2 regions of the Pseudoxanthomonas sp. 22568 genome follow, and region 2 is predicted to be linked to the other one. Evidence: predicted binding sites of a transcription regulator. Region 2 holds the regulator's gene; the other holds the start of a gene.
The links. The regulator FliA, encoded in region 2, starts transcription of late flagellar genes. The targets are predictions, from matches to a motif close to TAAAGTTTNNCNNNCNNNGGCCGATAA.

Region 1: ACTJI2_RS02285 (chemotaxis protein) is a predicted target of FliA. The motif match lies at 8,224-8,250, and genes of this name have one in related genera.

Annotation. Positions count from the first base shown of each region.
Region 1 covers NZ_JBQENC010000001.1:452,347-474,429, reverse strand. The annotation lists gene cheD (chemoreceptor glutamine deamidase CheD) at 1-66, shown strand, start outside; gene ACTJI2_RS02325 (protein-glutamate methylesterase/protein-glutamine glutaminase) at 66-1,139, shown strand; gene ACTJI2_RS02320 (methyl-accepting chemotaxis protein) at 1,278-2,468, shown strand; gene ACTJI2_RS02315 (sensor histidine kinase) at 2,607-3,266, shown strand; gene ACTJI2_RS02310 (EAL domain-containing protein) at 3,269-4,984, shown strand; gene ACTJI2_RS02305 (ATP-binding protein) at 5,272-6,432, opposite strand; gene ACTJI2_RS02300 (flagellar protein FlgN) at 6,599-6,949, opposite strand; gene flgM (flagellar biosynthesis anti-sigma factor FlgM) at 6,946-7,254, opposite strand; gene flgA (flagellar basal body P-ring formation chaperone FlgA) at 7,421-8,062, opposite strand; gene ACTJI2_RS02285 (chemotaxis protein) at 8,257-9,210, shown strand; gene flgB (flagellar basal body rod protein FlgB) at 9,718-10,107, shown strand; gene flgC (flagellar basal body rod protein FlgC) at 10,111-10,518, shown strand; gene ACTJI2_RS02270 (flagellar hook capping FlgD N-terminal domain-containing protein) at 10,545-11,225, shown strand; gene flgE (flagellar hook protein FlgE) at 11,277-12,497, shown strand; gene ACTJI2_RS02260 (flagellar basal body rod protein FlgF) at 12,783-13,535, shown strand; gene flgG (flagellar basal-body rod protein FlgG) at 13,729-14,514, shown strand; gene flgH (flagellar basal body L-ring protein FlgH) at 14,523-15,209, shown strand; gene ACTJI2_RS02245 (flagellar basal body P-ring protein FlgI) at 15,343-16,425, shown strand; gene flgJ (flagellar assembly peptidoglycan hydrolase FlgJ) at 16,425-17,501, shown strand; gene flgK (flagellar hook-associated protein FlgK) at 17,514-19,394, shown strand; gene flgL (flagellar hook-associated protein FlgL) at 19,391-20,593, shown strand; gene ACTJI2_RS02225 (XAC0095 family protein) at 21,167-21,421, shown strand.
Region 2 covers NZ_JBQENC010000021.1:9,886-15,306, forward strand. The annotation lists gene ACTJI2_RS18805 (chemotaxis protein CheA) at 77-1,918, opposite strand; gene ACTJI2_RS18810 (protein phosphatase CheZ) at 1,958-2,572, opposite strand; gene cheY (chemotaxis response regulator CheY) at 2,572-2,952, opposite strand; gene ACTJI2_RS18820 (RNA polymerase sigma factor FliA) at 3,270-4,016, opposite strand; gene ACTJI2_RS18825 (MinD/ParA family protein) at 4,013-4,891, opposite strand; gene flhF (flagellar biosynthesis protein FlhF) at 4,881-5,421, opposite strand, start outside.

The DNA of each region.
Region 1 (22,083 bases), on a different contig from region 2:
GCCGAATCCGCCGCCCGCGCCCGCCTGTCGCGCACGCCGGTCAGCGGTGGCGTGGAGCTGTTCTGATGGGTGCGCCCTGCAAGGTCCTGATCGTCGACGACTCGGCCGTCGTACGGCAGATGCTCACCGAGATCCTGTCCAGCGACGCCGGCATCGAGGTGGTCGGCTCGGCCAGCGATCCGCTGATCGCGCGCGACAAGATCAAGCGCCTGAATCCGGACGTGATCACCCTGGACGTGGAAATGCCGCGCATGGACGGGCTGGCGTTCCTGGAAAACCTGATGCGGCTGCGTCCGCTGCCGGTGGTGATGATCTCCTCGCTGACCGAGCGCGGTGCCGACACCACCCTGCAGGCGCTGGCGCTGGGCGCGGTGGACTTCGTCTCCAAACCCAAGCTCGACGTGGTCCGCGGACTGGAGTCCTACGCCGACGAAATCATCGCCAAGGTCAAGGCCGCGGCGCGCGCCAAGGTGCGCCCGCTGGCGCGCCCGGCCAGCGTGCGCCAGAGCGCCGACGCGGTGTTGCCCGCCGCGCAGCCTGCGCGGGCGCTGCGTTTCCAGACCACCGATCGCCTGATCGCCATCGGCGCCTCCGCCGGCGGCACCGAGGCGTTGCGGGTGGTGCTGGAGCAGATGCCCGCCGATGCCCCGGCGATCGTCATGACCCAGCACATCCCGGCCGGCTTCAGCCGCGCCTTCGCCGAACGCCTGGATCGGCATTCGGCGATGGCCGTGCGCGAAGCCGGCGACGGCGAGGCGATCCTGCCCGGCCATGCCTACCTGCCGCCCGGCGGGCGCCACCTGCGGGTGATCCGTGACGGTGCGCGCTGGCGCTGCCGGATCGACGATGGTCCGCCGGTCAACCGGCACAAGCCGGCGGTGGACGTGCTGTTCCGTTCGGTGGCGCACGCCGCCGGCGACAACGCCATCGGCGTGATCCTCACCGGCATGGGCGACGACGGCGCGCGCGGCCTGCTGGAAATCGCCCAGGCCGGCGCCCCGACCTTCGTCCAGGACGAAGCCACCAGCGTGGTCTGGGGCATGCCCGGCGCGGCCGTGCGGCTGGGCGCGGCCAGCGAGACCGTACCGCTCGACGCCGTCGCCGAACGCCTGGTGCAACTGTCCGCGCAATCGCGCTGACCGCCCGTTTCCGCCGTTTTCCCGGCGGATCTCCACCCAGGTCACAGTTTTCCCCGCGCATCGCGCATTGCCGCGACGAACGCTAAAGAGCCATCCCCCATGGCCGATATCCATACCGTGATTCAGCAGAGAGCACCCATGTATTCGCGCATCCTGGTTCGTCTTGCCGCTCCCTTGATCCTGACGCTGGTGTTCCCGCTGTCGGTCGCCTTCGACTGGCCCGGTGCGGTCCAATGGGCCATCCTGACCACGATGACGCTGGCCTGGCTGCTGTTCGCCTTCCTGTCGGTCTGGGGCGCGCAGAAACCCAGCGCGGAGCACACCAGCATCCTGCGCGAGCAGGACAGCCTGCTGAACGAACTGCGCCGCTTCGTCGGCAATGAAATCGATGGCTCTCGCGCCGAGATCGACCGCGCGCGCGGCCTGATCCGCGACGCGGTCGGCGGCCTGGGCGAAAGCTTCGACGCGATGATGCGCAAGTCCCGCGAGCAGAGCCTGGCGGTGTCGCGCATCGTCGACCGCGCCGGCGACGGCGACCGCGCCGGGGTGGACGTGGCCCGCTTCGCCCAGCACGCCAGCCAGCGCATGGAGCAACTGGTGGAAGCGCTCGAGCAGGTCAGCGGCCAGAGCACCACCACCGTGCACCACATCGACGAGATGGCCCAGCACCTGGACGGCATCTTCTCGCTGCTGGAGGACGTCAAGTCGATCGCCGACCAGACCAACCTGCTGGCGCTCAACGCCGCCATCGAAGCCGCCCGCGCCGGCGAGGCCGGTCGCGGCTTCGCGGTGGTCGCCGACGAGGTGCGCAACCTGTCCGAACGCTCGACCGCGTTCAACGAGCAGATCCGCAAACTGGCCCACAGCTCCAAGGACGCCATCGCCAAGGTCCGCGAGACCGTCTCGCACATGGCCTCGCGCGATCTCGACCGGTCCCGCGAGGCCCGCGGTGAAGCGGCCAACATGCTGACCCAGGTCGCCGCCATCAACGCCTCGCTGGGCGACGGCATGCGCGAGATCTCCCAGTGCGGCCATGCCATCGACCTGAGCGTGGCCGAGGCGGTGCGCGCCCTGCAGTTCGAGGACATCGCCACCCAGTCGCTGGGCAGCGCGGTCACCCACCTGGACCGCCTGACCACCATCAACCAGGAAGCCCTGGCCCTGCAGGAACTGTTGCATCGCAGTGGCGGCGTCATGGACCAGGAGCTGCTCTCGGCCCTGCGCCATATCGGCAGCCGCCTGCGCGACCGCCGCAGCGAATGGGAACGCCCGCCGCACAAGCCGGTGGCGCAGCAGAACATGGGCGCGGGCACCGTCGAACTGTTCTGATTTTTGACGAATACGTTCCGACACATCCGTTTTCCGCGACGCCGGTACCGCCTCCGCGGTGCCGGCGTCGTCGTATCCGCCGCGCCGGTCCGGCGGGCAACTGGCATACTGGCGCGGTTGTCCACCTGACCGTTGCCAATGACGGCCCGCACACCCGCCGCCCCCGATACGCCATCCATCCCCGCGGACGCCCTGCGCGAGCTGTACGCGCGCCAGGAAGCCGAGCGCCGTGTCGTCGCCCGGGCCCTGCACAACGAAATCGGCCAGGCGCTGTCGGCGATCAAGATGTCCGCCCACCTGGCCGGCGACGAGGACGACGCCGTCCAGCGTCGCCAGGATCTGGCCGACATCGTGCGCATCGCCGACGACACCGTCGCCCGCCTGCGCGACCTCTACGCGGATCTGCGCCCTCCGCAGATCGACACCCTCGGATTGGCCGCCTCGCTGCGTGGCGAAGCCGAGCGCTGGCAGGCCCGCTGGGGCCTGGTGCCGCGACTGCGACTGGCCGATCCGGCGCCACGCGCGGACGCGGCGCTCGAACTGGCCGCGTTCCGCCTGGTGCAGGATCTGCTGCTGCCGCTGCCCACGCTCGCCTCGCTGGAACTGCGGCTGTCCGCCGCGCGCGCCGGTTTCGCCGTGCTGGAAGTCCACCACGACGGTCCCGCGCCGGATCCGCTGACCGCCGCCCTGCTGCAATCGCGTGCCACCGCCGCCGGCCTCGCGCTCCATCTGCCCGGCGAGGCACAGGCCGGAATGCGCCTGCGGGTGGAACTGCCCGCCATGATGGCGGACGCTTGAACATGTCCGCCTACCCCGTCGCGCCGCCATCGATCGCCCGCCTTGGCGCGCTGGATCCGGATCTTCAGGCCATGGTCGAGTCCGCCGTGCAGGGCGGCACGCCGCTGATGCTGCTGCACGTCGACATCGATCACTTCCGCTCCATCAACGAGAACATGGGCGCCGATGTCGGCGACCAGGCGCTGCTGCTGCTCGGCCAGCACCTGTCCACCCAGTTGGGCCCGGAGGCGCGGGTCTGGCGCCAGGGCAGCGACGAGTTCATCGTCGCCATGCCGCGGCTGCCCCAGGTGCCGTCGCCGGATGCGTTCGGCGCATTCGTGCGCGATCAGGTCGAACTGCCGATGGCGGTGCTGCCCTATACGCTGTTCCTCACCGCCACCGTCGGCATGGCGCTGTGCCCGGAAGACGCCACCACCGTCACCGGCCTGCTGCAATGCGCGGAGACCGCGGTCGGCCAGGCCAAGCACGAGGGCCTGAACCTGGTCCGCCGCTATGCCCGCGACGCCGCCATCAGCATCCGCAGCGACAGCATCATCGCGCGCCAGATCGTCAACGCGATCGACAACAACGAGTTCCGCCTGCACTACCAGCCGCAGATCAACGCCCACGACGGCCGCGTGGTCGGCATGGAAGCGCTGCTGCGCTGGCATTCGCCGGCACTGGGCGTGCTGGTCCCCGAGCGCTTCATGCACGTGGCCGAAAAGCTCGGAGTGATCGTGCAGATCGGCGACTGGGTGCTGCGCGAGGCGTTCCGGCAGGCACGGGTCTGGCGCGATTGGGGCTTCGACGACTTCGAGATCGCGATCAACGTCTCCACCCTGCAGCTGTTGCGCCCCAACTTCGTCATGGAAGTGCTGGAGGCGATGCAGGTCGCCGGCATCCCGGCGCAGATGGTGGTGCTGGAAGTACGCCAGAACGCGCTGGCCAAGGATACCCATCTGGTCCATCGCACCCTCGCCAGCCTGCACCGCGAAGGCGTGCGCCTGACCCTGGACGACTTCGGCATGGGCGATTCCAACCTGGATTCGCTAGTGCGCTTCGCGGTCGACAAGATCAAGATCGATCGCAGCTTCGTGAAGGGCGTTCCGGCCAGCAACCGCGAGGTCGCCATCACCTGCGCGATCATCGCGATGGGCCACCAGCTGGGCATGAAGGTGATCGCGCACGGCGTGGAAACCGACATCCAGCTGGGTTTCCTGCGCCGCAACCATTGCGACATGTTCCAGGGCCACCTGTTCGGCGAACCGATGTCGGCCGAGGATGCCGGCGCGGTGCTGCGCCGGCGCTACCTTCGCGCCGACGCCTTCGCCGCCACCAAGCCGGATCGCACCCTGCTGCTGCTCGATGACGAAGAGAACATCCTGCGTTCGCTGGTGCGCCTGTTCCGCCGCGACGGCTACCGCATCCTGGCCGCCTCCAGCGTCAACGACGCCTTCGAGCTGCTGGCCACCAACGACGTGCAGGTGATCCTGTCCGACCAGCGCATGTCCGACATGAGCGGCACCGAGTTCCTCGGCCGCGTGCGCGTGCTGTATCCGGACACCGTGCGCCTGGTGCTGTCCGGCTACACCGATCTGGCCACCGTCACCGAAGCGATCAACCGCGGCGAAATCTACCGCTTCCTGACCAAGCCCTGGAACGACGACGACCTGCGCGAGCACATCCGCCAGGCCTTCACCGCCTACGAGAACCAGCCGCACCACCGCGTGGTTGGCTGATTGCCTCGGTTCGGGGAGCAGCGGAGCAAGCTCCGCTCTACCGATGCGTAGTGCCGAGCTTGCTCGGCTGCTTTTGCTGCAAAGGGCCATGGATGCCCGCGAAAGCCCATGGATTCCAGCTTTTGCTGGAAATGACGAACCCAGGGAATCCACACTTGGTCATCCCAGCCAAAGCTGGGACCCATTTCCACGGACGTATCAGTGCAGCGGAGCAAGCTCCGCTCTACCGATGCGTGGAGCCGGGCCTGCTCGGCTGCCCTTGCCATTCGCCAAACCCCACGCGAACCTCAGCCCGCGTCCTTCACCGGCTGCCGCACCGGCAGGGTGATGCGGAAACGCGAACCTTCACCGGGCTTGCTGTCCACCTCGATGCGGCCGTTGTGCTTCTTCACGATGCCGTAGGAAATCGACAGGCCCAGGCCGGTGCCACTGCCGACCGGCTTGGTGGTGAAGAAGGGATCGAAGATGTTCTGCAGGATGCTCTCGGGCATGCCGCTGCCGGTATCCGCGATCTCGATCCACGCCTCTTCGCCGGCCAGCCCGGTGGTGACGCTGATGCGGCCCTTTTCCTCGATCGCGTGGCCGGCATTGAGCAGGATGTTCATGAACACCTGGTTGAGCTCGGACGGCAGGCACTGCACCAGCGGCAGCTTGCCGTAACGCTTTTCCAGGGTGACCTTGTACTTGAGCTCGTTCCAGATGATGTTGATGGTCGAGTCCAGGCCGTGGTGCAGATCGGCCAGCTTCCAGGAGTCGTCGCGCCCGGAGTAGGAGAAGTCCTTGAGGCTGCGCACGATCTGGGTCACCCGCTCGATGCCCTCGCGCGACTCCGACATCAGCTGCGGCAGGTCGCTGGTGATGAAGTCGATGTCGAAGCGCGAGCGCATGTCGTCGATTTCCGGCAGCAGCGCCTTCGGATCCGGCGCGCGCAGGGCGCGCTCGTAGATTTCGATCAGGGCGAACAGGCTGTGCAGGTATTCCTGCAGCGATCCCAGGTTGGAATGCACGTAGCCGATCGGATTGTTGATCTCGTGCGCCACGCCGGCGGCCAGCTGGCCGATGGAGGCCATCTTTTCCGACTGCACCAGTTGCTCCTGGGTACCGGCCAGGCGGATCAGGGTCTGCCGCAACTGGGCGTGCCGGCGCTGCAACTCCTGCTGGCGCGCGTGGCCTTCGCTGATGTCGTGGAACAGGATCAGCGCGTAGCCGTCGTCGCCGGGCGCGTGGTGATGGTAGATGCGCAGTTGCAGGATGCGGCCATCCTCCAGCGCCAGTTCGCCGTTCCAGCGTCCCGTCGCGCGGGCGGCGCGGCGCGCCTCGGCCGGCACCAGCTCCAGTACGGCCTGCAACGATTCCGGCTCCTCGCCCTCGGGCAGCAGTGCCAGCGCGGAGGCATTGGCATGCAGCGCGCGGTCATCGCCGCGGCACAGCAGCACGCCATCGTCCATCAGCTCGGTGAGCGCCTGGATGTCGACGAAGGACGGGATGTCCGCGGGAAGACGGGAAGCGGAGGAAACACTCACGACGGATGACCCCGCGAAAGGGAGTTGCGGCAAAAAGGGGCCGTCAGTATCGGCAAGCGTCGCGGCGGCGGCAAGCCGCGCGCACCGCGCCTCAGGCCACCGCGATCGGGCGGCTGCCGCGCAGGACTTCGGTCTGTCCGTTGGCGTCGTAGGCGCCGCTGCTTTCGCTGCGCCCAAGGTGACGCAGTGCCCAGTTCACTTCGCGGCGACGCCGCGCCAGCAGCGCGCCGTTGGACTGGTTGGCCTCCGACAGCTCGCGCAGCCGCTGCTCGAACGGCGCGGACGCGGCCGCGGGCATGCGGTTTTCCAGTTCGCGCAGCGAGGCCAGCTTCTCCCGGGTCGAGCACACCAGGGCTTCGACATCGTGTTCCAGGATCGCGCGGCGCTCCTCGGCTAGCGCCGAGGCCAGACGCTCGAACTGGGTCTCCAGTTCGGCGCTCATTGGCCGAGCTGGCGTTCCAGGCTCAGCATGCCGTCAGCGATCGCCTCGGCATTGATCCGGTACGTACCGGCCTGGAGCGCATCGCGGACCTGCTGGACCCGCGCGGTATCCACCGCGGAGGCCGAGGACAGCTCGCGCTGCAGTGCCTGCAGACCAGTGGCTTCGCCGGTCAGGCGCAGGCTGTCGCCACCCGCGCTGGCTTCCACCGGCCGGGAACGTTCGGCGCCGGACGCCGCCACCTTGCCACCGATCGGACCGGTGGTGCGGATGGCAGAAGGCGCGTTGCCTTCGATTTTCTGGCTCATGTCGGTCTACCTGTTGCGGGTTCAAACAGCATATCGGCCGTCAAAGGCAAAGCTTTAGTGACGGAATCCACATTTTTCTATCGGAAGCGCACCCGAGGCGTACTTCCCTGCCAGCTCGGTATCGGCCGCCCGTCCGGGGACTTTAGGGCCGATTCCATTTTTTTCCTCAACGGCTCACCCAGACGTCGCCGCCCGGGCCTACCACGCCCTGTACCACCCGGCGCGAGGACAGGTTTTCCACCGTCACCCGTTCGTTCTCGCCGGCGTCGGCCAGCGCCTTGCCGGCCACCCGTACCTCGACGCCACCGCGACGCGACACCAGCGCCACGTTGTCGCCGCGCCGGATCAATCGCGGCGCGACCAGATCGTTGGCTCCCAGCACCGAGCCGGCGGTCAACATCCGCCGCGCCACCTGGCCCACGGCCTGGGCCGGGTCGGTCAAGGCGCCGGCGGCGATACGGCCGCCGTCACGGGTTTCGGCGACAAACGCATCGGCGGTCACCACCTGCCCCGGTGCGATGCCGCGATTGAGCACCAGCACGGTCTGGCTGCGGCGTACCCGCACCGGCACGAACAGGCGCCAGCCCTGCGGGCAACCGACCTCGACCGAACCACTGTTCTGCACCCGCGCTTCCAGCGGCGCGGCGCAACGCGGCAGGCGCAGGTTCGGGTCCAGCGTCGCTTCCGCCTCGCCGGCCGACGCCATCGCGCCAATCGCGGCCTGGCGGATGCTGTCCACCGGCTGGAAGTCCGCGGCGGGCACGGCAAACGCCGCCAGCAGCGCGGGCAGCAGCACGAGTCGTCGCATGAGCGGGCTCCATCGTCGGTTCATCGGCGACAAGGAATGCAAGCGATGTGCCGAAACCGGCGGTCCTCGCGCCTGCCGCGGTGCGCGTCGGCGAAATCGACTGCGTGACCGCCGTCCCTCGAGGACGAGCCCTTCCCTGCCGCCGGACGCCCCCGCACCGCTCAAGCCGTGCGCAACCCGGCCGATATGCCTGCATGACCCAGGATCTGCTCAACCGCATCGACCAGCGCACCCGCCTGGCCGGCCACAACCGGCTCGCCCTGTTGCTGTTCCGCCTGGGCGGGCGTCAGCTTTTTGGCGTCAACGTGTTCAAGGTGCAGGAAGTCCTGCGCCGTCCGCCGCTGTTCCAGCTGCCTGGCCTGCCCGCCGAGTTCGCCGGCGCGGCCGACGTGCGCGGGCGTTCGATTCCGGTGCTGGACCTGGGCCTGAGCATCGGCCATCCCGAGCGCGATCCGGATCCGGCGCGCGCGCCCAACTACCTGGTGGTCACCGAGTTCAACCGATCGGTGCAGGGCTTCCTGGTCAGCGACGTCGAGCGCATCGTCAACATCGCGGTCGAGGACATCCACCCGCCGCCGGAACTCGGCGCGGAGGCCAGCTACCTGACCGCGGTCACCCGCTTCCAGGGCGAGCTGATCCAGGTGATCGACGTGGAAAGCGTGCTGGCCGACATCTCGCAGGCGCGCATGGACGCGCCGCTGGCGCCGGAAATGGCGCTGCCGGCCGACGCCCCGCCGTTGCAGGTGCTGGTGGTGGACGACTCGCGGGTGGCCCGTTCGCAGATCCGCAGCGTGCTGGACCAGTTGGGGGTGAGCGCCACCCTGCTTTCCGATGGCAAGCAGGCGCTCGACCACCTCGTGCAGATCCACGCCGCCGGCGAGGACCCGGCCGAGCGCTACGCCATGGTCATCTCCGACATCGAAATGCCGGCCATGGACGGCTACACCCTGACGACGGAAATCCGTCGCCACCCCGGCCTGGCCGGTCTGTACGTACTTCTGCACACCTCGCTCTCGGGCGTGTTCAACAACGCCATGGTCGAACGGGTCGGCGCCAACGCCTTCGTCGCCAAGTACAGCCCGCACGAACTGGCGGACTACGTGCTGAACCGGCTGAAGCAGGTGGTGGCGACGAAGCGGGCGGCCTGACGGGCGTCGGGATTCGGGATTCGTGACTGATAGCCCCCTTTGGAAAAGGGGGCGGGCGGCCCGCGCCAGCGGGGCGACGGGGGATTTGCGCGCGGTGCCGCGACTACCGACAAAAAGCAAATCCCCCTCGGTCCCCCTTTTTCAAAGGGGAAGGCAAAGCCCCCGGGTGCATCTCGTTTCCCCATGAAGTGTTGGTGGCGAAGCGGGCGGCCTGACAGCGGCCGGTTGGCCGCCGGGATTGGGGATTCGGGATTGATGCCCCCTTTGGAAAAGGGGGCGGGCGGCCGCGTCAGCGGACGACGGGGGATTTGCGCGCGGTGCCAGGAGCACCGGCGAAGAGCAAATCCCCCTCGGTCCCCCTTTTTCAAAGGGGGAGGCAAAGCCACAAGGTGCCCATCGTTCCCCCTCGAGAAGGAATGGCACCGGCACTTCGCGGGGGAAGCCTCCTCTCCCGGACTGGCACAAGCCTTGCACCCACCCGGGCAACGTTCCCAACGGGGCCCGCCAATGTCCAATCCCATCCGCGATTACCTGGGTGTCCATGCCGCCGCCCTGCCGCTGCGCGAGCAGCGCATGCAGTTGATCGCCAGCAACCTCAGCAATGCGGACACCCCCAACTACAAGGCCAAGGATCTCAACTTCCAGGCCGTGCTGGAGAACGCCGCCGCCCGCCAGGCCGCGCCGTTGCAGACCACCGACGGGCGCCATCTGAACGGACTGGAATTCGGCCCGCAGATCCACGAACGCCAGGGCGTGCAGCCCAGCCTGGACGGCAACACCGTCGACGCCGACACCGAGCGCGCCGCCTACGGCCGCGCCGCGCTGGAGTACCGCGCCTCGCTGAGTTTCATCGAATCCAAGGTGCGCACCATGCTCACCGCCATCACGGGGCAATAAGCCATGAGCAACCTGCCGATCTTCGACGTCGCCGGTTCGGCCCTGCAGGCGCAGTCGGTGCGCCTGAACACCATCGCCAGCAATCTCTCCAACGCCGATTCCATCGCCTCCTCGCCGGAGGCGGTGTACAAGCCGATCGAACCGATCTTCCAGGCCCGCCCGCTCAACGCCGACGGCTCGCTGACCTCGGTGCAGGTCAAGGAGATCACCCAGAGCGAAGCCCCGCCGATCAAGCGCTACGAGCCCGGCCACCCGATGGCCGACGCCGAAGGCTACGTCTATGCGCCGGACGTGGATCCGGTCGCGCAGATGGTCAACCTCATTTCCGCTTCGCGTGGCTACCAGGCCGGCGTCGAAGTCCTCAACACCGCCAAGGAACTGGCGCTGGCCACGCTGACCATGGGCCGCTGACGCGTCCCGCCTACCGGAGCAACCGCATGACCACCGCCGTGAATGGCGATCCCTTCGCCGCGATCAACAACAGCACCACCGGCACCGGATCGAACAAGAAGAAGGAAAGCCTGGGCCAGGCCGAATTCATGCGCCTGATGACCGAGCAGCTCAAGCACCAGGATCCGCTCAAGCCGCTGTCCAACAGCGAATTCATCGGCCAGCTCGCGCAGTTCTCCACCGTGCAGGGCATCAGCGAACTCAACACCACCGTCAACGGTTTCACCACCGCCCTGACCGGCGACCAGGTGCTCAAGGGCGCCTCGCTGGTCGGCCACGACGTGCTGGTGCCGTCGGAAAAGATCGCGCTCGGCGCGCAGGGCAGCGCCACCGGCCTGGTCATGTCGCCCGCCACCGGCACGCTCAAGGTGGAAATCACCGACGCCAGCGGCGTGGTCGTGGACACCATCGAACTCGACGCCGCCAAGGGCGAGACCGCGTTCGCCTGGGACGGCGTGAAGGCCAACGGCGAACGCGCGCCGGAAGGCGTGTATGCGATCAAGGCCACCCACACCGACGACACCGGCAAGGCCACCAAACTCAACACCTACGTCGATTCCACCGTGGAAAGCGTGACCATCGGTTCCGACGGCCTGTATCTCAACCTGCCCGGCCTGGGCACCGCTCCGCTCGACTACGTGCTGCGCATCGGCAAGTCGGCTTCCTGATCCCTGACATCCACGGGCCATTCCGACCCGGCATCCGCTAAGGAGTTTTCCATGGCTTTCAACAGTTCGCTCTCCGGCATGAAGGCGGCCAACGCCGACCTCAACGTCACCTCGCACAACATCGCCAATGTCGGCACCACCGGATTCAAGGAATCGCGTGCCGAGTTCGCCGAAGTGTTTTCCACCACCGGCTATGGCCTGCTGCGCAACGGCATCGGCGCCGGCGTGCGTCTGACCAACGTGGCCCAGCAGTTCTCGCAGGGCGACATCAACCAGACCGGCCGCTACCTGGATCTGGCGGTGGACCGCGAAGGCTTCTTCACGGTCAGCAACAACGGCACCAACGTCTACACCCGCGCGGGCAACTTCCAGCGCGATCCCAATGGTTTCGTCACCACCCCGGACGGCTTCCGCCTGCAGGTGTTCCCGCCTCGCGCCGACGGCAGCGGTTTCGATACCGGCCGCCTGGTCGACCTGCAACTGCTGACCAGCGACAGCCCGCCGGCGCCGACCACCCTGGTCAACCTGGGCGTCACTCTGCCCGGCAACGCCGCGCAGCCGACCATCACGCCGTTCACGCCCAACGACGGCAACAGCTACAACGAGACCACCTCGGTCACCGTGTACGACTCGCTCGGCGTGGCCCACCAGCAGTCGGTCTATTACGTGAAGACCGCCAATCCGAACGAATGGCAAGCCCACGTCTACGTCGACGGCACCTCGATGGGTCCGGCCACCACCGTGCAGTTCGACAACAACGGCGCGCTGACCCTGCCGGCCAACGGCCGCATCGCCCTGGCGCCATTCACCCCGACCACCGGAGCCGGCGTGCTCAACATGACCCTGGACATCACCGGCACCAACCAGTACGGCGAAGCCTTCGCCAAGAAGGATCAGCGGCAGGATGGCTACGCCAGCGGCAAGCTCAACGAATTCACCGTGTCGCCGGAAGGCGTGGTGTTCGCGCGCTACTCCAACGGCGTGGACCGCGCCATCGGCCAGGTCGCGCTGACCAACTTCACCAACCCGCAGGGCCTGGTCTCGCAGGGCAACAACACCTGGACCCACAGCTACGCCTCGGGTGAACCGCGCACCGGCGCGCCGGGCACGTCCGACTTCGGCCAGGTCGCCTCCGGCGCGCTGGAAGCCTCGACCGTCGACCTGACCGAACAACTGGTCAACATGATCGTCGCCCAGCGCAACTTCCAGGCCAACTCGCAGATGCTGTCCACCCAGGATCAGATCACGCAGACCGTCATCAACATCCGTTGATGACGGCACTTGGGCGTGCCGAAATAGCCAGAACCAAAGCCCCCTTGATCAGCCATTCGGCTGTTGAAAAGCGCTTGCTCTTCGCGCAAACAGCAAATCCCCCTCAATCCCCCTTCTCCGAAGGGGGAAGCAAAGTAAAAAGCGCTTCTCCGCTTCTCCGCTTCTCCGCTTCTCCGCTTCTCCGCTTCTCCGCTTCTCCGCTTCTCCGCTTTTCCGCTTTTCCGCTTTTCCGCTTTTCCGCTTTTCCGATTCTCAATTCCCGATTCCCCATTCCCGGCAAAGCCCATGGACAAAGCCCTCTACGTCGCCATGACCGGTGCCCGCGCCTCGCTGCAGGCCCAGGGCGCGGTGTCGCACAACCTCGCCAACGTCGACACCAAGGGATTCAAGGCCGCCCTGGCCGCGACCGAGGCGTTCAAGATTCCCGGCCAGGGATTTCCCTCACGCGTGGACGCGGTGCTGACGGATCCGGGTTTCGATTCGCGCACCGGCACCCAGATGGTCACCGGCCGTTCGCTGGACGTCTCGCTGCAACCGGGCCGCTGGCTGGCCGTGCAGGCGCCGGACGGCGGCACCGCCTATACCCGCAACGGCGAACTCAGCGTCACCCCCAACGGCCAGCTGGTCACCAACGGGGGCCGCGCCGTGCTCGATGAGAACGGCAATCCGATCGCCATCCCGCCGGCGCAGTCCTTCGATCTCGGCGCCGACGGCACCATTTCCATCGTGCCGCAGGGCGAAGGCCCGCAGACCATGGCGATGGTCGCCCGCATGCGCATCGTCGACGTGCCGGCCTCGCAACTGGCGCGCGGCGCCGACGGCCTGATGCGTCCGGCCGACCCCACCCAGCCGCCCCCGCCGATGGCGCAGGGCAACAGCCTGACCACCGGCGTGCTCGAAGGCAGCAACGTCGACGCCGCCGGCGCCCTGGTGCAGATGATCCAGCTCCAGCGCCAGTTCGAAATGCAGGTCAAGGTCATCCGCACCGGCGACGACATGGCGCAATCGTCGAATCAGTTGCTGCGGCTGGGGGGCTGAAGGCCGTGAATCGGGAATGGGGAATCGGGAATCGTAGAAGCGCGTTTGTGGCTTCCGTCCCAGTTTCCATTCGCGTCGGGATTTCGACCGTTTCATTGGCACGGCACTTGCCTGTTCCTTCATGCGAAGAAGGATCCGATGCCCACATCGACTCCCGATTCCCCATTCCCGATTCCCAACCAAGGACCACGCCATGAACCAGGCACTCTGGGTCGCCAAGACCGGGCTCGATGCGCAGCAGACGCGCATGTCCGTGGTCTCCAACAACCTGGCCAACACCAACACCACCGGCTTCAAGCGCGACCGCGCCAGCTTCGAGGATCTGCTGTACCAGCAGCTGCGCCAGCCCGGCGGTTCGACCTCGCAGCAGACCCAGTTGCCGTCCGGCGTGCAGCTGGGCACCGGCGTGCGCGTGGTCGCCACCTCCAAGGATTTCCAGCAGGGCAATCCGCAGCAGACCGGGCGCTCGCTGGACGTGATGGTCAACGGCCGCGGTTTCTTCGAGGTGATGCTGCCCGATGGCACGCCCGCCTACACCCGTGATGGCTCGTTCCAGATCAACGCCCAGGGCGAACTGGTCACCAACAGCGGCTATGCCGTACAGCCCGGCATCCAGGTGCCGGAGGGCGCGCAGTCGATGACCATCGGCAACGACGGCACGGTCAGCGTGACCATGGCCGGCGAGGCGCAGGCGGTGGAAATCGGATCGCTCACCCTCACCGACTTCGTCAATCCGTCCGGCCTGCAGGCCAAGGGCGAGAACCTGTACGTCGAAACCACCGCCTCCGGCCCCGCCCAGAACGGCACGCCCGGCCTCAATGGCCTGGGCAACCTGGTGCAGGGCTCGCTGGAAGGTTCCAACGTCAACGTGGTGGAAGAGCTGGTCAGCATGATCGAAACCCAGCGCGCCTACGAAATGAACGCCAAGGCCATCTCCACCACCGACTCCATGCTCGGCTATCTGAACAACAACGTCTGAGGCCCGCCATGACCCGCCTGTCCCGCACCGCCACCCTCGCCTGCTGCGTCTTCGCGCTGGCCGGCTGTTCGCGCTCGTTCGGCGACGTGCGCCCGTTCGCGCCGATGCAGCCGGTGCAGGTGGTGATGGCGGCGCAGGCCGAACCCACCTCCGGCGCGATCTACCGCGCCGGCCCGGGCCTGAACCTGTACTCCGACCGTCGCGCTCGCGACGTCGGCGACCTGCTGACGATCAACCTGATCGAGAACACCAACGCGCAGACCAGCGCGACCACCCAGGTCGACAAGACCAGCGAGGTCACCATGGCGGCGCCGAACATCGCCGGCGCGCCGTTGACCTACAACGGCCGCGATCTGCTGAGCGCCTCGGTCAAGGGTGATCGCGGCTTCAACGGCAATGGCAAGAGCGCGCAGAGCAATCGCCTGCAGGGCAGCGTGACCGTCACCGTCATCCAGCGCCTGCCCAACGGCAACCTGGTGGTGCAGGGCCAGAAGAACATGCGCCTGAACCAGGGCGACGAGCTCGTCCAGATCCAGGGCATCGTGCGCCCGGCCGACATTTCGCCGGACAACAGCATTCCGTCCAGCAAGGTCGGCGAGGCGCGCATCGCCTACGGCGGCCGCGGCGCCATCGCCCAGTCCAACTCGATGGGCTGGCTGGGGCGCTTCTTCAATTCGCCGATTTATCCCAATTAACCCTCTGAACTGACGAGTCACCCGGGAGCGCCGCATGATGGCCATCCGCCTGCCCTTCCATCGCAACCCGCGCGATCCCAACCGTCGCCGCGTCGATCCGTGGACCACGATCGGCGCCCTGCTGTGGTGGCTGATGGTGCTAGCCTGCCTGGCGCCGTCGGCGCGCGCCGAGCGGATCAAGGATCTCGCCCAGGTCGGCGGCGTGCGCAGCAACCCGCTGGTCGGCTACGGCCTGGTGGTGGGCCTGGACGGCAGCGGCGATCGCACCAGCCAGGCGCCCTTCACCGTGCAGAGCCTGAAGAACCTGCTGGGCGAACTGGGCGTCAATGTGCCTCCCAACGTCAATCCGCAGCTCAAGAACGTCGCCGCGGTCGCCATCCATGCCGACCTGCCCGCCTTCGCCAAGCCCGGCCAGCCGATCGACATCACCGTCTCGTCCATTGGCAACGCTACCTCGCTGCGCGGCGGCAGCCTGCTGATGGCCCCACTGCGCGGCGCCGACGGCGAGGTCTACGCCATCGCCCAGGGCAACCTGGTGGTCGGCGGTTTCGGCGCGCAGGGCCGCGACGGTTCCAAGGTCTCGGTCAACGTGCCCAGCGTCGGCCGCATTCCCAACGGCGCCATCGTCGAACGCGCGGTGCCCAACGCGATGAACGACGGCAGCGGCAGCGTCACCCTCAACCTGCACCAGGCCGACTTCACCACCGTCTCGCGCATGGTCGCCGCGCTGGACCAGCGCTTCGGCGCCGGCGCCGCCTACGCGGTCGATGCGGTCACCGTGGCGGTGCGCGCGCCGGCCGATGCCGGCAGCCGGGTCAACTTCCTGGCCCAGGTCGAGAACCTGGAACTGACCCCGGGCAGCGCGCCGGCCAAGGTCATCGTCAACGCCCGCACCGGCACTGTCGTGATCGGCGCGCAGGTGCAGGTGATGCCGGCCGCGGTCACCCACGGCTCGCTGACCGTCACCATCACCGAATCGGCCAACGTCAGCCAGCCCAACAGTTTCAATCGCGGCGGCCAGACCGTGGTCACCCCGCAATCCGACGTGCAGATCACCGCCGAAGGCAACCGCATGTTCAAGTTCGAGGGCGGCACCTCGCTGGACGAGATCGTCCGCGCCGTCAACGAAGTCGGGGCCGCGCCGGGCGATCTGATCGCCATCCTGGAAGCGCTCAAGCAGGCCGGCGCGCTGCGCGCGGAGCTGGAAATCATCTGATGAACATCCTGCAGCCCACCCTGCCGCTGAACCCGACCGCCAACCCGGCGGCGGACAACGCGCGCATCCACGAGGTGGCGCAGAAGTTCGAGGGCCAGTTCGCGCAGATGCTGATCAAGTGCATGCGCGAGGCCAGCTTCGGGGACTCGCTGTTCCCCGGCGAAAACCAGATGTTCCGCGAGATGTACGACCAGCAGCTGGCCAAGGCGATGACCCAGGGCAAGGGCATGGGACTGGCGCCGATGATCGCGCGCCAGCTCGGCGCCACCGACACGAACACCGTGCCGGTGCCGGTCAACACCGCGCTGTCGCAGTACCGCAAGATGATGCCGTCCGGCGCCGAGCAGATGCTGGACGTGATCGCCGGGCGCGCGCCCGGCCTGTCCGGCGCGTCGTCCGCCGAAGCCGGCGATCCCGGCGCCGCGATGGGCCTGCCGCGCATCGACTGGGCCGCGCTGACCGCGCCGGAAGCCCAGGCCGCGTGCGACGAGGTGGAACAGGTCGCCAGTGCCAATCCGCAGCAGTACGCCCGCAACACCCCCGAACGCTTCGTCGCCGAGATCTGGGACCACGCCCAGCGCGCCGCCAGGGAACTGGGCGTGGATCCGCGCGCCCTGGTCGCCCAGGCCGCGCTGGAAACCGGCTGGGGCAAGCGCGTCATCCAGCGCAACGACGGCGGCAGCGCGCACAACCTGTTCGGCATCAAGGCCACCGGCTGGAAGGGCGAACGCGCCCGCACCGGCACCCACGAATACCGCAACGGCGTGCGCCAGAACGAGACCGCCGACTTCCGCGCCTACAGCTCCCCGGCCGAAAGCTTCGCCGACTACGTGCGCCTGCTGAAGAACAACCCGCGCTACCAGAAGGCGCTGGCCGCCGGCAAGGACATCCACGGCTTCGCCCGCGGCCTGCAACAGGCCGGCTACGCCACCGATCCGTCGTATGCGAAGAAGATCGCCAGCATCGCCACCGGTCCCACCCTCGGCAAGGTCATCTCCGCGGTCGGCAACACCGTCGGCGGTGCGATTGGCGCCACGGTGGGCAACGCGCTCGCCAGCCGCTTCCTGGGCCGCTGAACGGAGTAGTCCATGTCCAACCTCCTCGCCACCGGTTCCAGCGCCCTGCTCGCCTTCCAGCGGGCGCTGTCCACGGTCAGCCACAACGTCGCCAACCTCAACACGCCGGGTTACTCGCGCCAGCGCACCGAGTTCGCCGCGCGCAACGGCACCTTCCACGGCTACGGCTACCAGGGCGGCGGCGTGCAGATCGTCGACGTCCATCGCATGGCCGATTCGCTGGCCACCGCGCGCCTGCTCGACAGCACCGGCGAACTGAACCGCCTGCAGCAGATGTCGGTGCTGTCCAACCGCCTGGACAGCCTGTTCTCGGAAAAGGCCACCGGCATCGCCGCGCCGTGGTCGGGCTTCTTCGATTCGATCAGCGCGCTCTCCTCCAGCGCCGCCGGCGCGGCCGATCGACAGAGCGTGCTGTCCCAGGCCAGCGCGCTGGTCACCCGCTTCAACCAGATCGATCAGCAACTGGACAAGGTGGATGGCGAGGTCAACAGCGGCCTGACCTCCGCCGTGGGTGAAGTGAACCGGCTGGCCAAGGAAATCGCCCAGCTCAACGGTCGCATCGGCAACGGCGCCAATGCCTCGGGCGATCTGCTGGATCGCCGCGATCAACTGATCAGCCAGCTGATCGGCTACACCGGCGGCACCGCCGTGCAGCAGGACGGCGGCCAGATCAACGTGTTCACCGCCGGCGGCCAGCCGATGGTGGTCGGCGCCACCGCCAGTTCGCTGGTGACCGTGGCCGATCCCTACCGGCCCGAGCGCCTGCAGGTGGCGCTGGAAACCAACGGCCAGCGGGTCACCCTGGACAAGCGCGCGCTCGGCGGCCAGATCGGCGGCCTGATGGAATTCCGCACCACCGTGCTGGATCCGGCCATCGCCGAACTCGGCCGCATCGCCATGTCGCTGGCCGAGACCTTCAACGAAGGCCATCGCGCCGGCATGGATCAGTACGGCCAGATGGGCGGGGATTTCTTCACCGCGCCGCAGCCGCAGATCTCGTCGCACTCGGGCAACACCGGCAACGCCGTGCTGCAACCGTCGCTGGGCGATCTGGGCGCGCTCAACGGCAAGAACGTGATGCTGCGCTTCGACGGCGGCAACTGGGTCGCCACCGATCCCGACACCGGCACCGCCATCCCGGTCACCGGGACCGGCACCGCCGTCGATCCGCTGGTGGTCAACGGCGTGGAACTGGTGTTGTCCAGCGGCACGCCCGCCGCCAACGATCGCTTCCTGCTGCAACCCACCGCGGGCGCGGCCGGCACGATCAAGCTCGCCATCAGCGATCCCAGCCGGATCGCCGCCGCCAGCCCGGTCAAGGCCAAGGCCGATCTGGCCAACACCGGCACCGGCAAGCTGGGCGCGGTCACCATCACCAACCCGGCGGATCCGAACCTGCTGGCACCGTCGGTGATCGAATTCATCGACGCCAACCAGTACACCATCGACGGCGCTGGCCCGTTCACCTACACGCCCGGCCAGGCCATCACCCACAACGGATGGAGCGTCACCCTCGACGGCGCGCCCGCCGCCGGCGACGCCTTCAACCTCGGCCCCACCGGCGCCAACTCCAGCGACAACGGCAACGCCAAGCTGCTGTCCAACCTGGACGACGCGCGCAAACTCAACGGCGGCACCCTCACCCTCAACGGCGCCATCTCCGGCCTGACCACCACGGTTGGCTCGGCCGCGCGCCAGGCCGACTACTCGGCCGAGGCGCAGCAGGTGCTGCAGGATCAGGCGCAGGCCGCGCGCGATGCCATTTCCGGCGTCAACCTGGATGAGGAAGCGGCGGATCTGATGCGCCTGCAGCAGGCCTACCAGGCCGCGGCGCAGATCATCTCCACCGCCGACACCCTGTTCCAGTCCCTGCTGAGCGCGACCCGCCGATGAACAATCGCATCTCCACCGGCCTGATGTACCAGCAGTCGATCACCACGATGCTGGCCAAGCAGGCCAAGCTGGCCCACACCCAGCAGCAGCTCGCCTCCGGGCAGAAGCTGATCAGCGCCAAGGACGATCCGGTCGCCGCCGGCAATGCCGTTGGCCTGGATCGCACCCTGGCCGAACTGGAACGCTTCGCCGCCAACGCCAGCACCCTGCAGAACCGCCTGGGCCTGCAGGAAAACGCGCTCAAGCTGGTCGGCGACGCGATGGCGCGCGTGCACGAACTGACCGTGCAGGCCAACAACGCCGCGCTCGGCGACGACAGCCGCAAGGCGATCAGCGCCGAACTCAAATCCATCCATGACGGCCTGCTGGATCTGGCCAACAGCACCGACGGCACCGGCCGCTACCTGTTCGGCGGCACCGCCGACGGCAGCGCCCCGTTCGCGCTGGCGGCCGGCGGCGTCATCTACAGCGGCGACCAGACCCAGCGCCAGGTCGAGGTCGCGCCGGACACCTTCGTCTCCGACACCCTGCCCGGCAGCGAAATCTTCCTGCGCCTGCGCACCGGCACCGGCCGCATCGACGGCGCCGCCTCCGGCGCCAACACTGGCACCGGCCTGCTGATGGATCTCAGCGTCACCGACTCCAGCGCCTACGACGGCGGCCAGTACAGCATCCGCTTCACCAGCCCGACCACCTACGAGGTCTACGGTGCCGGCCCCACCCCGATTTCCACCGGCACCTACACCAAGGGCCAGAGCATCGCCTTCGCCGGCGTGCAGGTGAAGATCGACGGCCAGCCCAACACTGGCGATGCATTCAACATCGGTCCCTCCGCCACCCGCGACGTGTTCGCCACCATCCAGAACCTGATCGGCGCGCTGGAAACCAATCCCACCACCGACGCCCAGCGCGCCGCCATGCAGAACCAGTTGCAGGCCGCCATGCGCGACGTCGCCAGCGCCCAGGGCCACATGATCGACGCCCGCGCCAGCGGCGGCGCCCAACTGATGGCCATCGACAGCGCCGCCGAACTGCGCGACGCCAACGCCGTCACCCTCAAGGGCACCCTCTCCAGCCTGCGCGACCTCGACTGGGCCGAGGCCATCGGCCGCTACAACCTGGAAAACACCGCCCTCCAGGCTGCCCAAAGCGTGTTCATGCAGATGCAGCAGTTGTCGTTGTTCAAGATGATGGGGTGAGGGGTGGGATTCGGGAGTCGGGAGTCGGAAGTCGGAAGTCGGAAGTCGGAAGTCGACCAGAGCTTCGCCCAGTGACACCATCGTCGCAGGGAAGGCTACCGTGACGCACGCAGTCCAAGCGTTCTTCAAGATAACCAACATCCCAGCGAAAACGACTACCTCTGCCTCCCCCTTTGAAAAAGGGGGACTGAGGGGGATTTGCTCCTGGCGCCGACCACCACCACTCGCCACTCCGCCAAACACAACAGACGCCCGCCGTCACGCGCACAAAAAAGTGAGCCCAGAAACACTGAAGCCAAAACGCTCAAAGTTAGTCGACACCGCCCAACCACATCGGCAGACTCCTGCATCAGGAGTTCAGACCTCCCCACGTAGCGGTACTACCCCTGTTATCCGGCGGCTCTTTTCTTCATCACCGGATAGCAACCGGCGACCTCGTTTTAATGCCGGGAGGTGGGTGAATGCAAGACCCGTATGGGAAATAGCCCAGCCGACTACGTGCGGTATCTGACCTCCCGGCACCCGGCCGCACTTTCGCGCGCCGGGATTCTTCAACGAAGAAATGGAGGTCCCATGACCAGTGTTCGAATGGTCTATCTGTTGGAAGAACAAACCCAGCTGAATCTCATCCAGCTGCGTGATCACCTCAAACTGCTGTCCCTGCTCATCAGTCCCCGCTTCCGCCAGGACGAGCACCACAGCCTGCCCATCCCGCTGCAACCCCTGAGCGACTGCTTCGCCGGCCTCGCCCACGACGCCAGCCACATCCTCGACCAGCTCCGCTGGCACGCCGGCAAACCCAGCGTCGAATCGGCCAACGACGCGTAACAAAAACGCGGGCTGCTAGCGCCCGCGTTCTATGTATGTTGTGTTTTCACGCACGGCAAATCCAGCGGCGTCTCTTGGCATACTCGCCGACGTTCCATCTGCACGGAAGATACGGCGCGAAAAGCGCTACTCAGGCATCTCAAGAAAAAGCGCATTGCTCGTTTACCATCGACTGCCCTTGCAACCGTAGCATCAACTGAAGCAGGGCATATAAACCGAATGAATCCGCCTAATACAAGCAACTTACCAACACGAGAAGGCCAACACAGAGCAACAGGAAAACACCAAATATTTGCGTAAAGGAGAACACAAGAACCGGCCCCTTTGCCTCACTCGAAAGTGAGCCCCAACGATGAAGAAGCTTCAGGACCAGGAAGTCCGATCCCACCGCCGATGCATCTTCCAATAGATCTCGGACAGAATCATCCCCCTTCAACTTGTGAAACAGGTAGACCCTGACTCCGAATGACGAGACAACCAAGGCGATGGCGACAAAAGCAACCACTATTTCCAGACCGTGTAGCTCAACGCCACGCATACACCCCCCAAGACCTAAATTATAAAACAATAAAACACGAGCTATAGCAGCATTTGTAAGATCACCAAGCCCCCATCGTTTGCAGGGACCAGCCCGTCATTCTTTTCAAAAAAAAACTGGTCCC
Region 2 (5,421 bases):
ACGGGGGGCGTGTTGCCCCCATCCGCCCTTCGGCACCTTCCCCCGCGAGCGGGGGAAGGGAGCGGGTGGCGCGGATTCATGCGGCCGCTTCGCGCAGGCCGTCGACGTCCAGGATCAGCGCCATGCGGCCGTCGCCGATCAGGGTCGCGCCGGCATAGCCGCGCAGGCCGCGCACCGCGCGCGGCAGCGGCTTGATCACCACTTCCTCGCGCCCGCGCACCTGGTCCACGACCAGGCCGAAGCGCTGGTCGCCCATCTGCAGCACCACGATGGTCAGCAGCGGTGCCTTGACCGCCTCCACGCCCAGCCAGCGCCGCAGATCCACCAGCGGCAGGGTGGTGGACTGTCGATCCAGCACGGCCTGGCCGTCGAACCAGCGCAGGCTGGAGGCCGGCGCGTGCAGCACTTCCATCACCCGCGCCAGCGGCAGCGCGTAGACCGGATCACCGGCCTGCACCAGCAGGGTCGGCAGGATCGCCAGGGTCAGCGGCACCCGGATCAGGAAGCGGCTGCCACGGCCGAGCTGCGAATGGATCTGGATCTGTCCACTGAGTTCGCGGATGCGCGACTGCACCACGTCCATGCCGACGCCGCGGCCGGAGATGTCGGTGATCTCGGTCTTGGTCGAGAAGCCCGGCAGGAAGATCAGCTGCAGGCATTCGTCGTGCGACAGGCGGGCGGCGGCTTCCGGTTCGATCAGGCCCTTTTCCAGCGCCTTGTCGCGCAGCCGCTCCGGATCGATGCCGGCGCCGTCGTCGCGGATCTCGATGGTGACGTAGTCGCCTTCCTGCTGCGCCGCCAGCCGTACCTGGCCGCTGCGCGGCTTGCCGGTGGCCTCGCGCAGATCGGGCAGCTCGATGCCGTGGTCGATGGCGTTGCGGACCAGGTGCACGAGCGGATCGGACAAGGCCTCGACGAGGTTGCGATCCAGCTCGGTATCGGCGCCGATCAGCTCCAGATCGACTTCCTTCCTGAGCGAGCGGGCGACGTCGCGGGCGACCTTGGGGAAGCGCGAGAACACCTTGCCCACCGGCTGCATGCGGGTGCGCATGACCGCGTTCTGCAGGCGCGCGGTGGCGATGTCCAGGCCGCTGACCGCGCGATCCAGTTCCTCGTCGCGCAGGCGCGCGCGCAGGGTCTTCAGGCGATTGCGAGACAGCACCAGTTCGCCGACCAGATTGACGATCGCGTCCAGTCGCTTGGTGTCCACGCGGATGGTCTGCTCGGCCTCGCCGGCGCGCGCCGGACGGGCCGGTGAGGCCGGGGCGGGCGCGGCCGGGCGTACCGGCGCGGACTGGGGCGCGGCGGCGGGCGCAGGGCGGGCGATCGTGGCGCCGGGCACGGCGCCGCCGTGCAGTTGATCCAGCAGGGCCTCGAATTCGTCCTCGCTGATCAGATCCCCGCCCACGGGGAGGGCGGGGGTGGTCGGCGGGGCGCCGCCATGCAGTTGATCGAGCAGGGCCTCGAACTCGTCGTCGGTGATCAGATCACTCCCGCCGGCGGCGGGCGCGGCCACCGGCGCGCGGACCGGCGCGGGCGCGGCATCGACGTCGAACTGGGCGATCAGCGCGGCCGGCGCGTGCGGCGGCTCCTCGCCGGCAGCGACCGCGTCGAGCATGCGCTGCAGCCAGTCCAGCGACTGCTGGGCGGCGTCGAAATGATCCGCTTCCAGGGTCGCCTTGCCGGCGCGGACCATGCCCAGCGCTTCCTCGGCGGCGTGGCACAGGTTCACCATCGCCTGGATGCCGAGGAAACCGGCGCCGCCCTTGAGCGTATGGAAACCGCGGAACACGGCGTTGAGCTGTTCGCTGTCGCCGGGATCCTGTTCCAGCGTCACCAGTTGCTCGCCGAGGCGATCCAGGATTTCCTGGGCCTCGATGAGGAAGTCGGCGGCGATTTCGGGCGTGACGGCGGACATGGTTCGGCTCGGTATCGGCGGGGATGCGTGGGCGGACGGCTAGAGCCCGAGCCCCGACAGCAGATCGTCGGCGTCGTCCTGCGAGAACGCCGCCTTGTCCAGACCCGCCACCGCGGGACCGGCCAGGCCGTCGTCCTTCTTCCTTTCCGGCGGCGGCAGACCGAGTTCACCGAAGCCTTCGTGCACGCGGCGGACGATGCCGGCGACGCGGCGGATGATCTGCCCGGTGAGATCCTGGTAGCTCTGCGCCAGCGCCATTTCCGACAGGCCGGAACGGATCTGGTCCACCAGCCGGGTCTGTTCGGCGCTGAGCGCGGTCGTCTTGAGCTGGTCGGCCAGGCCGCGGCACTGCTCGGCCAGATCCAGGGTCTTGTGGCTGGCCTGTTCGGTCATCGCGACCACGTGATCCAGGCGCGCGCAGGCGTCGTCGAGATCGCCGGCACCGTGGGTCGGCGGCAGCTCGCCCAGCGTCTGCGCCAGTTCGCGGGCCAGCCGGCCCAGTCCCTGCATCATCGGCTGCGTGCGCCAGGCGGCGATGGTGTCCAGCTCGCGCCGCCAGCCGGCCTCGTCGCCCTGTTCCAGCGCGTCCAGCGCGTGCTGCAGGCGCTCGACCAGTGCGGCGCGGGCGCTGCCGGCTTCCATGACCGCAGCCATCAGGCGGCGGCCCCGAGGCGCTCGAAAATCTTGCCGAGTTTCTCTTCCAGGGTCTGCGCGGTGAACGGCTTGATGATGTAGCCGTTCACGCCGTTCTGGGCGGCTTCGATGATCTGCTCGCGCTTGGCCTCGGCGGTGACCATCAGCACCGGCAGGGTCTTGAAGCGGTCGTCGGCGCGGATGGCCTTGAGCAGTTCGATGCCGGTCATGCCCGGCATGTTCCAGTCGGTCACCACGAAGTCGAAACTGCCCTGGGCCAGCGCGGTCAGCGCGCTGGAGCCGTCGTCGGCCTCGGCGGTATTGGTGTAGCCCAGATCGTTGAGGAGGTTCTTGATGATGCGGCGCATCGTCGAGAAGTCGTCCACGATCAGGATCCGCATGTTCTTGTTGGCTGTCACGAAGGGCTCCGGGTGCAGCAGGGTAGAGGGGGCTCGAGAGCCTTATCGGCAGGTGGCGGGGAAACTTTTGGGCCGGGATTGGGGATTCGGGATTGGGGATTGAAAGAGCCCCCTTTGAAAAAGGGGGCGGGCGCCCGCGGAGCGGGCGACGGGGGATTGACCAGCCATTCGGCTGTTGAGAAGCGCTTGCTGTTGGCGCCCAAAGCAAATCCCCCTCAATCCCCCTTTTTCAAAGGGGGAGGCAAAAGCAAAGGCTTTTGCGAATCCCCAATCCCCAATCCCGACTCCCCAATCCCCGCTCAATCCTCCAACCCGGCATCCACGCTCTCGAACACATTCAGCCGACCACGCAGGCGCAGCATGGCCTGGCCGTGGATCTGGCAGACGCGGGATTCGCTGACGCCGAGGACGGCGCCGATTTCCTTGAGGTTGAGTTCCTGTTCGTAGTACATGGACAGGACCAACTGTTCGCGCTCGGGAAGCTGGCCGATGGCCTTGATCAGCGACTGGCGGAACTCGCTGCGCTCGAGTTGTTGCTGCGGGTTGGGGCCGCCGGTGACCGCGGTCTGCGGTTCGCCATGATCCTCGATGTGCGATTCCAGGCTCAGCACCTGGCCGCGGGCGGCGTCCTCCAGCAGGCGCAGGTATTCGGGCAGCGGCATCTCCATCGCCGACGCGACCTCGGTGGCGATGGCGGCGCGGCCAGTGCGCTGTTCGATTTCGCGCACGGTGGCGGCGGCCTGGCGGGCCCGCCGGTGCACCGAGCGCGGCACCCAGTCGCCGCGGCGGATCTCGTCGATCATCGAACCGCGGATGCGGATCGAGGCGAAGGTCTCGAACGAGGCGCCCTGTTCGGCGTCGTAGCTGCGCGAGGCCTCCAGCAGGCCAATCATGCCGGCCTGGATCAGATCGTCGATCTCCACGCTGGCGGGCAGGCGCGCGGCCAGGTGATGGGCGATGCGGCGGACCAGGTCCGCGTGCACCGTGACGAAGTCGGTGGCCGCCGCTTTCTGGACGGCACGGTATTGGGCGGCGCCGGTGTTCATGCTGGCACGCTCCGGTTGATCATGCGTTCGACGAAGAACTCGACATTGCCGCGGGCGCCGGACGGCGGCTGCCAGCGTGCGGTGACCCGGGCGATCTCGTTGATGGCGCGCGCCGACGGACTGCCCGGATACGCCTTCACCACCGCCTGCTGGCGCTGCACCGCGCGGCGCAGCCAGTCGTCCTGCGGCACCGCGCCCAGGTAGTGCAGGGCGACGTCGCCGAGGAAACGTTCGCACACGCGGGCCAGCTTCTCGTACAGCTTGCGGCCCTCGTTGGGGTCGCGGACCATGTTGGCGATGACGTGCACGCGGTCCACGCCGCGCTCTCGCGAGAGCACCTTGATCAATGCATAGGCGTCGGTGATCGAGGCCGGCTCGTCGCACACCACCACCACCGTGTCCTGCGCGGCCTGGCAGAAGGTCAACACGCTGTCGGTGATGCCGGCGGCGGTATCCACCACCATCACGTCCAGGGCGCGCTGCAGTTCCGAGAACACGTTGACCAGGCCGACGTGTTCGGCCGGCGAGAGTTCGGCCATGTGCCGGAAACCCGACGAGGCCGGTACGATCAGCAGGCCGTCCGGTCCTTCCAGCAGCACGTCCTCCAACTGGCAGCGCTCGGCGACCAGATCCGCCAATGTGTATTTCGGCGCCAGGCCAAGCAGCACGTCGACGTTGGCCAGGCCCAGGTCTGCGTCCATCAGCAGGGTGCGCTTGCCCATCTCGGCCAGCGAGGCGGCCAGGTTGACCGACACGTTGGTCTTGCCCACGCCGCCCTTGCCGCCGGTCACCGCGATCACGCGGACCGGATGGAAGGAGCCGGTCAGCGGCGGCGTGCTGCGCGGATTGGTCTGCAGCAGGTGTTCATGCGACATGGATGGCCTCCGCGTGGCTGGGTTCGTCGGCTTCGCGGCGCAGCTGGTCCAGGCGCAGCACCAGGTTGGGCGCGCTGGCGCGGTGCAGGTCTTCGGGCACGCGCTGGCCGTCGGTGATCCAGGCCATCGGCAACTGGTGATCGACGATCACCGACAGCGCGCTGCCGAGCCGGCCGGTCTCGTCCACCTTGGTCAGCACCACGCCGTGCGGCTGGGCGCCGCTGAAGCGGCGGACCACTTCGTCCAGATCGCCGAAATGCGAGTTGGCCGGCAGCACCAGTAGGGTATGCACCTGCCCGGCGGCGCGCAGCCAGTTGAGCTGGCCGACCAGGTTGCGGTCGCGCTGGCCCATGCCGGCGGTGTCGATCAGCACCAGCTTGTAGTCGCGCAGGCGTTCCAGGGTCTGGGCCAGGCGCACGTCGCTGTCGGCCTCGTGCACGGCGATGCCGAGCTGGCGGCCGTAGCTGTGCAACTGTTCGCGTCCGCCCACGCGCACCGTGTCGGTGGTGACCAGGGCCACGTCGCGCGGG